3 regions of the Serratia sp. CoH_134_PS_4 genome follow, and region 2 is predicted to be linked to each of the others. Evidence: predicted binding sites of a transcription regulator. Region 2 holds the regulator's gene; each other region holds the start of a gene.
What was found. Region 2 encodes sigma-54, which starts transcription at its own class of promoters, with help from an activator protein. Its sites were predicted from a motif close to GTTGGCACANNTTTCGCTNT; they were not measured.
Positions count from the first base shown of each region.

Region 1: the regulator sigma-54 is predicted to act here: its motif matches at 2,319-2,338, upstream of glnA (glutamate--ammonia ligase).
Region 3: the regulator sigma-54 is predicted to act here: its motif matches at 2,993-3,012, upstream of hycA (formate hydrogenlyase regulator HycA).

Region 1 covers NZ_JBXWKI010000014.1:13,922-18,685, forward strand. Annotated here, with positions in the region: gene glnL (nitrogen regulation protein NR(II)) at 1-521, opposite strand, end outside; gene glnA (glutamate--ammonia ligase) at 830-2,239, opposite strand; gene typA (ribosome-dependent GTPase TypA) at 2,610-4,433, shown strand; gene yihX (glucose-1-phosphatase) at 4,598-4,764, shown strand, end outside.
Region 2 covers NZ_JBXWKI010000005.1:215,390-220,153, forward strand. Annotated here, with positions in the region: gene lptB (LPS export ABC transporter ATP-binding protein) at 1-517, shown strand, start outside; gene rpoN (RNA polymerase factor sigma-54) at 567-2,000, shown strand; gene hpf (ribosome hibernation promoting factor) at 2,024-2,311, shown strand; gene ptsN (PTS IIA-like nitrogen regulatory protein PtsN) at 2,466-2,927, shown strand; gene rapZ (RNase adapter RapZ) at 3,058-3,912, shown strand; gene npr (PTS phosphocarrier protein NPr) at 3,909-4,181, shown strand; gene AC2FCQ_RS10790 (BglG family transcription antiterminator) at 4,237-4,764, opposite strand, start outside.
Region 3 covers NZ_JBXWKI010000001.1:598,440-603,203, forward strand. Annotated here, with positions in the region: gene hypE (hydrogenase expression/formation protein HypE) at 1-228, opposite strand, end outside; gene hypD (hydrogenase formation protein HypD) at 225-1,352, opposite strand; gene AC2FCQ_RS02770 (HypC/HybG/HupF family hydrogenase formation chaperone) at 1,339-1,632, opposite strand; gene hypB (hydrogenase nickel incorporation protein HypB) at 1,623-2,417, opposite strand; gene hypA (hydrogenase maturation nickel metallochaperone HypA) at 2,459-2,803, opposite strand; gene hycA (formate hydrogenlyase regulator HycA) at 3,067-3,534, shown strand; gene AC2FCQ_RS02790 (4Fe-4S dicluster domain-containing protein) at 3,622-4,236, shown strand; gene AC2FCQ_RS02795 (proton-conducting transporter transmembrane domain-containing protein) at 4,236-4,764, shown strand, end outside.

The DNA.
Region 1 (4,764 bases), on a different contig from region 2:
TGTTCAATGATGACCTTGGTGTATTCGGTCAGTGATGGATCAGGCAGCGCTTTGGCCAGCAACTGCGCCGCGCCCCGTAAACCACCCAATGGGTTTTTGATCTCGTGTGCCAGACCACGGACCAAATCACGCGCGGCAACTTGTTGTGCGTGTTGTAACTGTTCCTGACTCAGGCGGCGTTGGTTATCCATCGGCGCCAGCTCGACCAAGATGTAGCCTTCAGGCAGCGCCTGGGCGGTCAAAGAGAGGATGTGCGCACGCCCGTCAACCACCAGGGTCACTTCGTTATCGGTAAAGCCCTGACCGGCGTGCAGGCTCTCACGCATCAAATCGACGTTCAGTGAGAAGTAGCCGAGCAGATCGGGTAACGGCGTACCGAAAAGTTTACGGGAGCTCTGTGCCAGCAGTTGTTGTGCTGCCGGATTGGCGTAATGAACCGCCAGTGAGTCATCCAACAGCAGAATGCTGTTAATGAGCGAATTGAGGATCTGCCCTGCGTCGGGCAGCTTGCCAGTTGCCATATATGCCCTTCATCTTTCAAGACGCAGCGTTGTTGGCTGCTCTTACTCACACCAGTCACTTGGCAGACCAAGCTCCTGTCGGTTGGCTCGGTTGCCGCCTAGCTGCACCTTGAAATTCATTGGGCATAGCAGACGACTGCACCTTTTTAGTGCATTTATCCTACTCCATCCGTCATGTACGCGGTATGGAATAGTTTTGCAGAAAATATGGTGGAGAAAAAAACCCATCCGAAGATGGGCAGAAAGTTTCCACGGCAACAAAAAAGACAACTAAATCTGGGCGCCGTCCGCAGACGGCGCGGTAAAACTTAAACGCTGTAGTAGAGTTCGAATTCAACCGGGTGTGGCGTCATGCGAACACGATCCATTTCTTCTTTACGCAGGTCGATATAAGCGTCGATCGCGTCGTCGGTGAAGACGCCGCCACGGGTCAGGAACTCGCGGTCTTCGCTTAATGCAGCCAGCGCTTCATCCAGGGAGCCTGCAACTTTTGGAATTTCAGCTTCTTCTTCCGGTGGCAGGTCATACAGGTTTTTGTCCATGGCATCGCCAGGGTGGATTTTATTAATCACACCGTCCAGGCCTGCCATCAGCAGAGCTGCGAAGCACAGGTATGGGTTAGCTGCTGGATCCGGGAAGCGAGCTTCGATACGACGCGCTTTCGGGCTAGCTACTACCGGAATACGGATAGAAGCGGAGCGGTTACGGGCTGAGTAAGCCAGCATGACCGGGGCTTCGTAGCCTGGGACCAGACGCTTGTAAGAGTTGGTGGTCGGGTTGGCCAGGGCATTGATTGCTTTAGCATGCTTGATGATACCGCCGATATAGAACAGGGCAGTTTCAGACAGGCCGCCGTATTTGTCGCCAGCGAACAGGTTCGTGCCGTTCTTGGACAGAGACATGTGGCAGTGCATACCAGAACCGTTATCACCGAACATTGGCTTCGGCATGAAGGTCGCTGTTTTACCAAATGCGTGAGCCACGTTGTGAACCACGTATTTGTAGATTTGGATTTCGTCAGCTTTTTTGGTCATGGTGTTGAAGCGGGTTGCCACTTCGTTCTGACCTGCAGTTGCCACTTCATGGTGGTGCGCTTCAACAACCAGACCCATTTCTTCCATGGTCAAACACATGGTAGAACGGATGTCTTGTGAAGAGTCGACCGGAGGAACTGGGAAGTAGCCGCCTTTCACTGCCGGACGGTGGCCTTTGTTGCCGCCATCGTATTGGGTGCCTGAGTTCCATGCGCCTTCGATATCGTCGATAGCCACGTGGGAACCACGGATGCTGCTGCCGAAACGAATGTCATCGAACAGGAAGAATTCTGGCTCTGGCCCGAACAATACGGTGTCCGCAATGCCGGATGAACGCAGGAAGTCTTCTGCACGCTTGGAAATGGAGCGTGGGTCACGGTCATAGCCTTGCATGGTGCCTGGCTCAAGGATGTCGCAACGAATAATCAGGGTAGATTCTTCGAAGAACGGGTCCAATACCGCCGTGCTGGCGTCTGGCATCAGCACCATGTCAGATTCGTTGATACCTTTCCAACCGCCGATCGAGGAGCCGTCAAACATTTTACCTTCTTCGAAGAAGTCGGCATTCACCTGGTGAGCAGGGATGGTGACGTGTTGTTCTTTACCCTTGGTGTCAGTGAAACGCAGGTCTACGAATTTCACTTCATGCTCATTCAGCATCGTCAAAACGTGTTCAGCGGACATACTTAACTCTCCCGGATTTATCATTGTCGTCGTCGTGGAACGAATCTGTGAAACTGGCTTTTTTTGCCTTGAAAAGACTAAAGCGAAAACTGTGCCAACTTTGCGAAAGCGTGTTAAACGCCTTTCTGTGCGGGTTTTGCACAGAATGAGTATGCACCATTAGTGACATATTGCACTTAAATGGTGCAATCAGTGCGAGGTGGGGCACTGTAATGGTGCAAAAGTGCACCAGATGATGCTTTTTGCACCGTGAAAGGGATCACATACTGACCTGTACACAGTTGTTTATAAGAGACTGTTGTGATCTTGTTTAGTCCCTCGCTTAATACGTGTACAATAGCGCGCTATTTCTAATGCCTGAGGCAAAGCTGTGATCGAAAATTTGCGTAACATCGCCATTATTGCCCACGTTGACCATGGTAAAACCACCCTGGTTGATAAGCTGCTGCAACAATCCGGTACTTTCGGAGAGCGTGTAGAAGCCACCGAACGCGTAATGGACTCCAACGATTTGGAGAAAGAGCGTGGGATTACCATCCTCGCAAAAAACACCGCCATTAATTGGAAAGACTACCGCATCAACATCGTGGATACCCCAGGACACGCCGACTTCGGCGGTGAGGTTGAGCGTGTGATGTCAATGGTTGACTCGGTGCTGCTGGTTGTGGACGCAATGGATGGCCCAATGCCGCAAACCCGCTTTGTGACCAAAAAAGCGTTTGCTAATGGTCTGAAGCCGATCGTGGTAATCAACAAGGTTGACCGTCCAGGCGCACGTCCTGATTGGGTTGTTGATCAGGTCTTCGACCTGTTCGTTAACCTCGACGCGACCGACGAGCAGCTCGACTTCCCAATCATCTATGCTTCTGCACTGATGGGGATCGCGGGTACTGACCACAATGAGATGGCGGAAGACATGACCCCGCTGTATCAAGCGATCGTGGACCACGTGTCTGCACCGCAGGTTGAGCTCGAAGCACCGTTCCAGATGCAGATCTCTCAGCTGGACTACAACAACTACCTGGGCGTGATCGGCATCGGCCGTATCAAGCGCGGTAAAGTGAAGCCAAACCAGCAGGTCACTATCATCGATAGCGAAGGTAAAACTCGCAGCGGTAAAGTGGGCAAAGTGCTGGGCCACATGGGTCTGGAGCGTATCGAGTCGACCCTGGCTGAAGCGGGCGACATCATCGCTATCACCGGTCTGGGCGAGCTGAACATTTCCGACACCATCTGTGACACCTCTGCAGTGGAAGCACTGCCAGCGCTGTCTGTCGATGAGCCAACCGTAACCATGTTCTTCAACGTCAACACCTCACCTTTCTGCGGTAAAGAAGGTAAGTTCGTGACTTCACGTCAAATCCTTGAGCGTCTGAACAAGGAATTGGTGCACAACGTTGCGTTGCGTGTTGAAGAAACTGAAGATGCTGACGCATTCCGCGTATCTGGCCGTGGTGAACTTCACCTGTCGGTTCTGATCGAAAACATGCGTCGTGAAGGTTTCGAACTGGCGGTATCCCGTCCGAAAGTTATCTTCCGTGAAATCGATGGTCGTAAACAAGAGCCGTTTGAGAACGTGACCTTGGACATCGAAGAACAGCACCAGGGTTCAGTCATGCAAGCCATGGGTGAGCGTAAAGCTGACCTGAAAAACATGGATCCAGACGGTAAAGGCCGTGTGCGTCTCGACTACGTGATCCCAAGCCGTGGCTTGATTGGCTTCCGTAACGAGTTCATGACCATGACCTCTGGTACCGGTCTGCTGTACTCCACCTTCAGCCACTACGACGATGTGCGTCCGGGTGAAGTTGGCCAGCGCCAGAACGGCGTGCTGATCTCTAACGGCCAAGGCAAAGCGGTAGCATTCGCCCTGTTTGGTCTGCAAGATCGCGGCAAGTTGTTCCTGGGCCACGGTGCGGAAGTGTATGAAGGCCAGATCATCGGTATTCACTCACGTTCTAACGACCTGACAGTGAACTGCTTGACCGGTAAGAAGCTGACCAACATGCGTGCTTCTGGTACTGACGAAGCAACTACCCTGGTCCCAGCTATCAAGATGACCCTGGAGCAAGCTCTGGAGTTCATCGATGATGACGAACTGGTAGAAGTGACGCCAACCTCGATCCGTATCCGTAAGCGTCACCTGACGGAAAACGATCGTAAACGTGCAAGCCGCGGTCCTAAAGACGCTTAATCGCTGATTTAGTCTGCAACACTTAGGGCGCGTCCAGCGCCCTGAGTTTTTTCCTCTGTCTTTTCTCATTTCTGCCGCGTGCTATACGCTTTTCCTCCTGCTCTCTATTCAGCCTCTGTTTTTCCCGCTACAGTAAAATCTCACCGGCCCATCAGGAGAGGACTATGCTGTATATCTTTGATTTAGGTAATGTGATCGTCGATATCGATTTCAAACGTGTACTGGGTGTATGGAGCAATTTAAGTGGTACGCCGCTGGCCGTATTGTCTGAGCGTTTCACTATGGGTGAACTGTTCCAACAGCATGAGCGTGGTGAGATCAGCGACGAAGA
Region 2 (4,764 bases):
GCCACTGCATGCGCGCGCGCGTCGTGGTATCGGCTATCTGCCGCAAGAAGCGTCAATCTTCCGCCGCCTGAGCGTGTATGACAACCTGATGGCCGTTCTTGAGATCCGTGATGACCTCAGCAGCGAACAGCGAGCAGACCGTGCGGTAGAGCTGATGGAAGAGTTCCATATCTCCCATCTGCGCGACAACCTGGGCCAGGCCTTGTCCGGTGGCGAACGCCGCCGCGTGGAGATCGCCCGAGCCCTGGCGGCCAACCCGAAATTCATCCTGCTGGATGAACCCTTCGCCGGGGTCGACCCCATCTCCGTTATCGACATTAAAAAGATTATCGAGCACTTGCGTGATAGCGGCCTGGGCGTGCTGATCACCGACCACAACGTGCGCGAAACGCTGGACGTATGTGAACGCGCCTACATTGTCAGCCAGGGCAAACTGATTGCTCACGGCACGCCGGATGCTATTCTGGCCGATGAGCAGGTGAAACGCGTTTATCTGGGCGAAGAATTCCGCCTCTGAGTACCAGCGCGCCCATTGGGCGACGGTTAACGGAAGTAAACAGAAGATTATGAAGCAAGGTTTGCAACTCAGGTTTAGCCAACAATTGGCTATGACCCCCCAACTCCAGCAGGCTATCCGCCTGTTGCAGTTGTCCACGCTTGAACTCCAGCAGGAGATACAGCTGGCGTTAGAGAGCAACCCATTGCTTGAACAGACTGACCTGCACGAAGAAATCGAAACCAAAGAAACCCTCGAAACCGAAGGTTTGGACACCCGCGAAGCGCTAGAACAGAAAGACATGCCGGAAGAGCTGCCGTTGGACGCTACCTGGGATGAAATCTATACGGCGGGTACCCCCTCCGGTACCCGTACTGATTACAGCGATGATGAACTCCCGGTTTATCAAGGTGAAACCACCCAGACCCTGCAGGACTATCTGATGTGGCAGGTGGATCTCACACCGTTTTCCGATACGGATGCCGCCATCGCCACCTCAATCGTTGACGCTGTCGACGACACCGGTTATCTCACCGTGCCGCTGGAAGACATTCTGGAGAGCATCGGTGACGAAAATGTGACAATGGACGAAGTCGAAGCCGTATTGAAACGCGTACAGCGTTTTGATCCGGTTGGCGTTGCCGCGCGCGATCTGCGTGATTGCCTGTTGGTTCAGCTTTCCCAGTATGCCGAAGACACGCCCTATCTGGCTGAAGCACGCCTGATCATCAGTGAACACCTGGACTTGCTGGCCAACCACGACTTTCGCAGCCTAATGCGAACAACGCGCTCAAAAGAAGATACACTGAAAGAAGCGATGCAGCTGATTCAGTCACTCGATCCGCGTCCGGGCCAGTCGATCAATACCGGCGAGTCTGAGTACGTGATCCCAGACGTGCTGGTACGCAAAGTGCAAGATGTTTGGACGGTTGAGCTCAACAGTGACAGCATTCCACGGCTGAAGATCAACCAGCAATACGCCGCCATGGGCAACAGCGCGCGTAACGACAGCGACGGACAGTACATCCGCAGTAATCTGCAGGAAGCCAAATGGCTGATCAAAAGTCTGGAAAGCAGGAACGACACTTTACTGAAAGTCTCACGCTGCATTGTCGAGCAGCAACAGGCCTTCTTTGAGCAAGGTGCAGAATTTATGAAACCCATGGTACTGGCGGACATCGCTCAGGCCGTGGAGATGCATGAATCGACAATCTCACGCGTGACTACGCAAAAGTTTTTGCACAGTCCGCGCGGCATTTTCGAATTGAAATATTTCTTCTCAAGCCATGTGAATACCGACAGCGGAGGCGAGGCTTCCTCTACGGCGATCCGGGCAGTCGTGAAGAAAATGATCGCGGCGGAAAACCCCGCCAAACCGCTCAGCGACAGCAAGCTGGCCACCCTGCTCTCCGATCAGGGGATCATCGTGGCGCGGCGTACCGTCGCCAAGTACCGAGAGTCTTTGTCCATCCCGCCGTCCAACCAGCGTAAACAGTTGGTTTGACCTCTATTGAGAAGGAAGACACTATGCAGCTCAACATTACCGGACACCACATCGAAATCACCGAACCATTGCGTGAGTTCGTGAACACCAAGTTCGCTAAACTCGAACAGTATTTTGACCGCATAAATCAGGTGTATGTCGTTCTTAGTGTGGAAAAAGTGCAACAGATTGCGGAAGCAACGGTGCACGTGAATGGAGGCGAGTTGCACGCCACCTCGGAAGACGAGAACATGTATGCTGCAATTGATACCCTGATCGACAAACTGGCACGTCAATTGAACAAACATAAAGACAAACTGAAGCAACACTGACATTCTGGGCCGTTTCCGTCCGCGGATTCGGCTCAAACGTAGATTCGGCCATCGGCGCGTTACCTGTTTGTGTATGGGTACCGCGCCGATAAGCCAACAGGCGAAAAATCACCTCACAAGCCTGCTTGCTGGTGTGGTTTTAAGTGAAGATGAGATGAACAACGAAACAATGCAATTAAGCTCGGTCTTAAACATCGAGTGCACCAGAAGCGCCGTCCATTGCACTAGCAAGAAACGCGCTTTGGAAATTATCAGCGAACTGGCCGCCAAGCAGCTAAACCTGTCACCACAGGTGGTGTTTGACGCGGTTCTCACCCGCGAGCGTATGGGCAGCACCGGTATCGGCAACGGTATCGCCATTCCCCATGGCAAACTGGAAGAGGACACATTGCGGGCTGTTGGCGTGTTTATCCGTCTCGACCAACCTATCGCCTTTGATGCCATTGATAACCAGCCGGTCGATCTGCTATTCGCCTTACTGGTACCGGCAGATCAATGTAAAACCCATTTGCATACCCTGTCCCTGGTCGCCAAGCGCCTGGCCGACAAAACCGTATGCCGTCGCCTGCGTGCCGCGCAAAGTGACGAAGAGCTTTACCAAATCATCACCGAGTAACGCCCGGCTGGCGTGACTTCCAGCCCGGATAACGATACTGTTTAGCCATGATGGATTCCGGTTCAGGCCGGAATAATAAAGTTTCTAAAGGTGGCGATAGACGCCACTGAGATGCCAGGGGAGTTTCCACATGGTGCTGATGATTGTCAGCGGCCGTTCCGGTTCAGGGAAATCCGTCGCCTTGCGGGCGTTGGAAGACATGGGTTTTTACTGCGTTGATAACCTGCCCGTGGTACTGCTACCGCAGCTTGCCAATACGCTGGCGGAACGCAACAGCTCCGCAGCGGTAAGCATCGACGTACGTAACATGCCGGAATCGCCGGAAGTGTTTGAATATGCGATGACTCAGCTGCCTGACAGCTTCTCGCCGCAGTTGCTGTTCCTCGACGCCGATCGCAATACGCTGATTCGCCGCTACAGTGATACACGCCGTCTGCATCCGCTCTCTAGCAAGAACCTGTCACTGGAAAGCGCTATCGATGAAGAGAGTGATCTGCTCGAACCCCTGCGTTCCAGAGCCGACCTGATCATCGACACGTCAGAAATGTCAGTGCATGAGCTGGCCGAAATGCTGCGTACCCGCCTGTTGGGCAAACGCGAGCGTGAGCTAACCATGGTGTTTGAATCCTTCGGCTTTAAACACGGTATCCCGATCGATGCCGATTACGTGTTCGACGTACGATTCTTGCCGAACCCACACTGGGATCCAAAACTGCGCCCAATGACCGGTTTGGATAAACCCGTTGCCTCATTCCTCGATCGCCACACTGAAGTGCACAACTTCATCTACCAGACGCGCAGTTATCTGGAACAGTGGCTGCCGATGCTGGAAACCAACAACCGCAGCTACCTGACAGTGGCCATTGGCTGTACCGGCGGTAAACACCGTTCAGTGTACGTGGCGGAACAATTGGCCGACTACTTCCGTTCGCGCGGCAAGAACGTGCAATCACGCCATCGTACGTTGGAAAAACGCAAACAATGACGGTCAAGCAAACGGTTGAAATCAAAAACAAACTTGGTATGCATGCACGCCCAGCGATGAAGCTGTTCGAGCTGGTGCAGAGTTTTGACGCCGAAGTGATGCTGCGTAACGACAGCGGCACAGAAGCCGAGGCCAGCAGCGTGATTGCGCTGCTGATGCTGGACTCCGCACAGGGGCGCCATATCGAAGTGGAAGCCACAGGTCCGGATGAAGTAAAAGCGTTGGCCGCCGTGATTGAGTTGATTAATTCCGGTTTTGACGAAGATTAAAGAGTAAGGTGCGCTGCATGATGCGCACCGATTTTACAACACCTCATTCCTGCAGCTAGATCCGGCTCAAACAGTCCAGCGCCACCGCCTTAAAGCTATCAAAATTGTCACTGCCCAGCAGGCGACTCATCGATCGTTCACGCACGAAGGTGACGAACAGATCATAGATCGCCATCGCTTCTTCGTAATCGCTTTTACTGATTGCCAGCAGGAAGATCACGTGAGCGATCTCACCTTCGCCCCAGACGATGCCCTGTGGTGCCAGCAACGTCACCACCACGGTTTTTTTCGCCAGTAACCCGAGTGAGTGTGGCAGTGCGATACCTTCACCCAACATCGTGGAAACAATGGTTTCGCGCTCAACTACCGACGGATAAAAATCATCACCAACATAGCCTTCACGTTCAAGCTGGCTACAGACTTGCTGGAACAATTGCGCCTGGGTCAGCGGTTCGTTGACCACCATAAAGTGGTCGGCATCGAAGAACTTCTCCAGCATGTAGGGTTTGGTGCGATCCACCAGAACCAGCTTGCCAAGCTGCTCTAGCTGATATTCAGTCGGGAACGGCGACATCACAACCAC
Region 3 (4,764 bases), on a different contig from region 2:
CAGTTTGCCGATATCCCCACCCGGAAAGAAAATAGGATCAATGACGTAGCTGTCGGTGGTAAACGCCAGTCGATCGCCCTGCTGCGTTAACCCCGCCAGACTTAGCCGAGCCTGATCTTCACGCTGATCCAATAGCGGGTTGGCGAAAGCGGGCAGGAAAAGCGTATCCAATAACTGCTGCATCGCTGTGCCGCCGCTACCGTGAGCCAGAGTAATGACGTTATTCATGCCGGAGTCTCCTCTGTTTCACGGCGGTATTGATACCAAGCGGCGCAGGCACCTTCTGAAGACACCATCAGGGCACCAAAAGCATTTTGTGGTGTACAGCCGCGGCCAAACATGGGGCAATCCCGCGGTTTGCAACGCCCGGTGAGCACATCCCCGCAGCGAGCATGAGGATCATCTGCCACCTGCCGATATTGCGGTTGAAAACGGCGCTCTGCATCAAAGGCGCTATAGACGGGGGTTAAGGCAATGCCGGAATTGGCAATGGTGCCAAGGCCTCGCCATTCACTCCCACCACCCAGCACAAACACTTCACTCATAGCTTGCTGAGCCAGCGGGTTTCCTTGCTCCGGTACCACGCGTCGGTATTGATTTTCGGTCCGGCTCTGCTGTTGAAGGAATTGCTCAACCAGCATCATTACTCCCTGCAAGATATCCAGCGGTTCAAAACCGGCCACGACCAATGGTTTGCGGTACTGCTGGCTGATAAAATCGTAAGGTTCGGTACCGATCACCATGCTGACATGGCCGGGTGCCAGAAAACCGTCGATACGCACATCTGGCTGTTGCAACAGGCTGCGTAGCGTCGGGATCAGACTGATGTGCTGGCAAAATACGCTAAAGTTGCGTTGGCCTTCCTGTCGGGCCTGCTGCAGGGTTATCGCCGTAACCGGCATGGTGGTTTCAAAACCAAGGGCAAAGAACACCACCTGCCGGTGTGCGTTTTGTCTTGCCAGTGCCAGTGCATCCAATGGGGAGTAAACCACCCGTACATCGGCCCCGCGTTCACGGGCCTGCAACAATGAACCCTGTTTGCCCGGTACCCGTAGCGCATCGCCGAAGGTGCAAAAGATGACCTCCGGGTGCTCGGCGATTTCACAGCAGGCGTCTATGCGCCCCATCGGCAACACGCACACCGGGCAACCCGGGCCGTGGATAAACTCAATGTTGGGCGGTAGCAACTTATCCAGGCCAAAACGGAAAATGGCATGAGTATGTCCCCCACACACTTCCATGATTTGCAGCGGTCGTTCGGTGGTAAAAGACAACTGGGCAGCGCGGTGCCTGATATGCTGAAGCAGCGATTTTACCCGGTGCGGATCGCGGAATTCGTCAACGTAATGCATGCTGGCCTTCCCCCGCTAAAAACAGCGCCACATCCTCTTCTACTTCGCCCATCGCGTGCAGCGCCGCCAACATCTCTTCGGCTTCGTGCCGATCAAGTCGGCTCATCGCGAACCCTACGTGGATCAATACCCAGCAGCCGATCATCGCTTCTCTGGGTTCATCATCTTTACGTACCAACGCAATATTCACTTCACGCTGCACACCGCAGACGTCGGCCCAGGCATGTTGGGGCTGGTTTTCATCCAACGCCACGATTTGCCCGGGAATGCCTATACACATAACTCTTTCTCCAGCCAAGCCAGCCAGTGTTCCATCCCTTCACCGTGGGTTGCCGACAGGGTTATCACCTCAATGGCGGGATTGACCTGACGGGCATTGTCGATACAGGCCGCCAAATCGAATTTCAAATACGGCAGCAGATCGATTTTGTTCACGATCATCAAACGTGCGGCGGCAAACATATGCGGGTACTTGAGGGGTTTGTCTTCCCCTTCGGTAACCGAGAGCACTGCCACCTTATGGCGTTCGCCAAGATCAAAACTGGCCGGACAAACCAGGTTACCGACGTTTTCGATAAACAGCAGGCTGCCGGGTTTCAACCCTAAACGCTGGGTGGCTTCATGCACCATTTGTGCGTCCAGATGACAGCCTTTGCCGGTATTGACCTGAATTGCCGGGACGCCGGTCGCGCGAATGCGTTCAGCATCGTTGGTGGTTTGCTGGTCTCCCTCCACCACCGCGCAAGTATGATGGCCACGTAGCCGCAACAACGTTTCTGTCAGCAGTGTGGTTTTGCCTGATCCGGGGCTGGAAACCAGATTCAACGCCAGGATATGTTGTTCGGTGAAATACTGACGATTACGCTCTGCCAGGCGATCGTTTTTATCCAACACCCGGGTTTCGATTTCCAGCATGCGGCGCTGGCTGATGCCCGGCGCATGGGTGCCTGCCAGCCCCAAGCCATAATGCAAATCGCCTTGCCTATTCCGTTGCGGACGGAATGGGACTTTTACTTCCCCTTCAATCGTCAGTTCACCGTGGGCACAACCGCAGGTACTGCACATGTTCGTCCTCCTAGACCCTTTCTCTTCTTTGGGCATGTTGTCTATTCAATTTCCAGGCGTTTTATGTGTAAGCCATCATCGGCCGCCACACGCAGGTTTCGCCCGGCACAGTGCGGGCAGACCAAGACCTGTGGCATCAGCAACTGGACATCGCGCTGGCAGTCATGACACCAGGACTGCGCACGTTGCTCTATCAGATGCAACTCGCAGCCTTCAGCCAAGGTGTCTCGACACACCATGTCGAAACAGAAGCGCAAAGACTCCGCTTCCACGCAAGAAAATGCGCCAATTTCGAACCACACCGCAGTAATACGTTGCGCATGATGCAGGCGAGCCTGTTGCTGCATTATTTCCATCGCATGTTGGCACAAGGTTATTTCGTGCATCCGGTCTCCGCCAAGGGTGATAAAACGCGTCGTAGTAATAACATTGCAAATATGATGCCAAACCGAAATTGACATATTTGTCGATCGTCATGTCATCGGCAGCAATTACATAAACCCTCCTCTGAAAGACCGGGTATTTAATTTAACGCTACAGGTTGAAGTTAAAGGGATAAATGAATAACTCGAAGCTTTGGCACACTTTATGCTTTAACTCGTTGACCCAGAGCTGTTTCGACAATGACCATTAATGTTGAGTGAGGACAATGAGTACAATCAGTGAAGTAACCAGCCAGGCCGATTATATCGCCAGCAAAAGCAACCGCCTGATGGCGCAATGGCAAACCTATCACAGCACATTAATTAAAGCGGTCACCACCACTAAAAAGAAGATTAATCATCAGTTTACCTACGGAAAGGAGGACGACCTACGCTTTGTCTTGTTCAACCACTTTACCGTTAGTATTCAATTAAGTGAGGGATTTTACAGCCGAGACATTTGCTACCGCATTAATTTGGCGACGGCGCATGAACCGGAGAATTTTGCCGCTTTTGCACATGCTACCCTGGATGAAAACGGCAATGTCGACGAAATAATAAGCAATCGTGATACACAGGCAGTTTTTGAACATTATCTGGATAAGATCGCCATTATTTATCAATGCCTGTTCGACTCCCTTCATGATGGATGTGCCATTCATGACGCACTGAAAAAAATAACCTTACCCGTCTGACTGTCGGCGTTAATCACTGACGGAAAACTGTCGAAACGTCATTTTTTACTGACGATGTCGTCATAAATGACGAAGCAAGGAGTGTGCATGAACCGCTTTATTATTGCGGACCCTAAATTGTGTATTGGCTGCAATACCTGTATGGCAAGTTGCTCTGCGGAACACCGGCAATACGGCTTGCAGGCATTACCCCGCTTGCAGGTAATACGCAGTGCCCGCGATTCGGCCCCCGTGATGTGTCATCAATGCGAAGATGCGCCCTGTGCACAAGTCTGCCCAGTCAACGCGATTCGCCATCAGGATGACGCCATCTCACTGAACGAAAGCCTGTGTATCAGTTGCAAGCTTTGCGGCATTGCCTGCCCATTCGGGGCTATTGGTTTTGGTGGTAGTACCCCGCTGGCGATACCTGCAGATTGCAATACGCCGCTTGCGCTACCCGCTGCCACAGCGCCACGCCCCATTAGTGCTTTTCTTGACTGCCTGCCCGGCGTCCGGGCTGTGGCGGTGAAGTGCGATCTCTGCGATTTCAGCGCAGATGGCCCCGCGTGTATCCGCACTTGCCCCACTCAGGCCATCCGCTTGGTGACTGACCGTGACGTGCGACTCGCGAGCGAACAAAAAAGACGTAACGCCATGCAGGCACTCAGCGCCGAGTTGCCGTTCGTTGCTGCCCCTGACTTCCGCAAGGAGCCGAATTGATGATGTATACCATTGCGCCCGATCCATTGTTGCTACTGACATTGGCATTCGGGGGATACGTGCTTTGTGCGTTGTTGAGCTGGCTAACCTCGCCCTGGGCATCGGCTAGCAGGCCGCTCAGTGGCGGCACTTTGTTGTGCGCTCTCGCCGCATTGTTGGCGGCCTTATCCATGTTGTTTACGCCACTGCACAGCGCCCGATTACCCTGGCTGCATTATGCCGTGGAAATCAGTGGCCCTAACGCACTGCTACTGCTGGTGATTGCCCTTAGCGGTGTCTTTACCGCGCTATATCACGCGGGGTACATACACAGGTTAAACCCGCGCGCGCGTGGACGAATTGGCGGGCTGACCAATCTGATGTTGGCGGCATTAAGCGCCGCAGTGATGGCCGATAATGCCATTGCTCTGCTTTTACTGTTGGAACTGGCGGCGTTGTGCGGCTACTTTCTGGTTGCCCATTCCCCGGGAGCCAAAAGCCTGCGTGCCGGGCATAACCAGTTCTTACTGATGCGATTAGGCTCGCTGC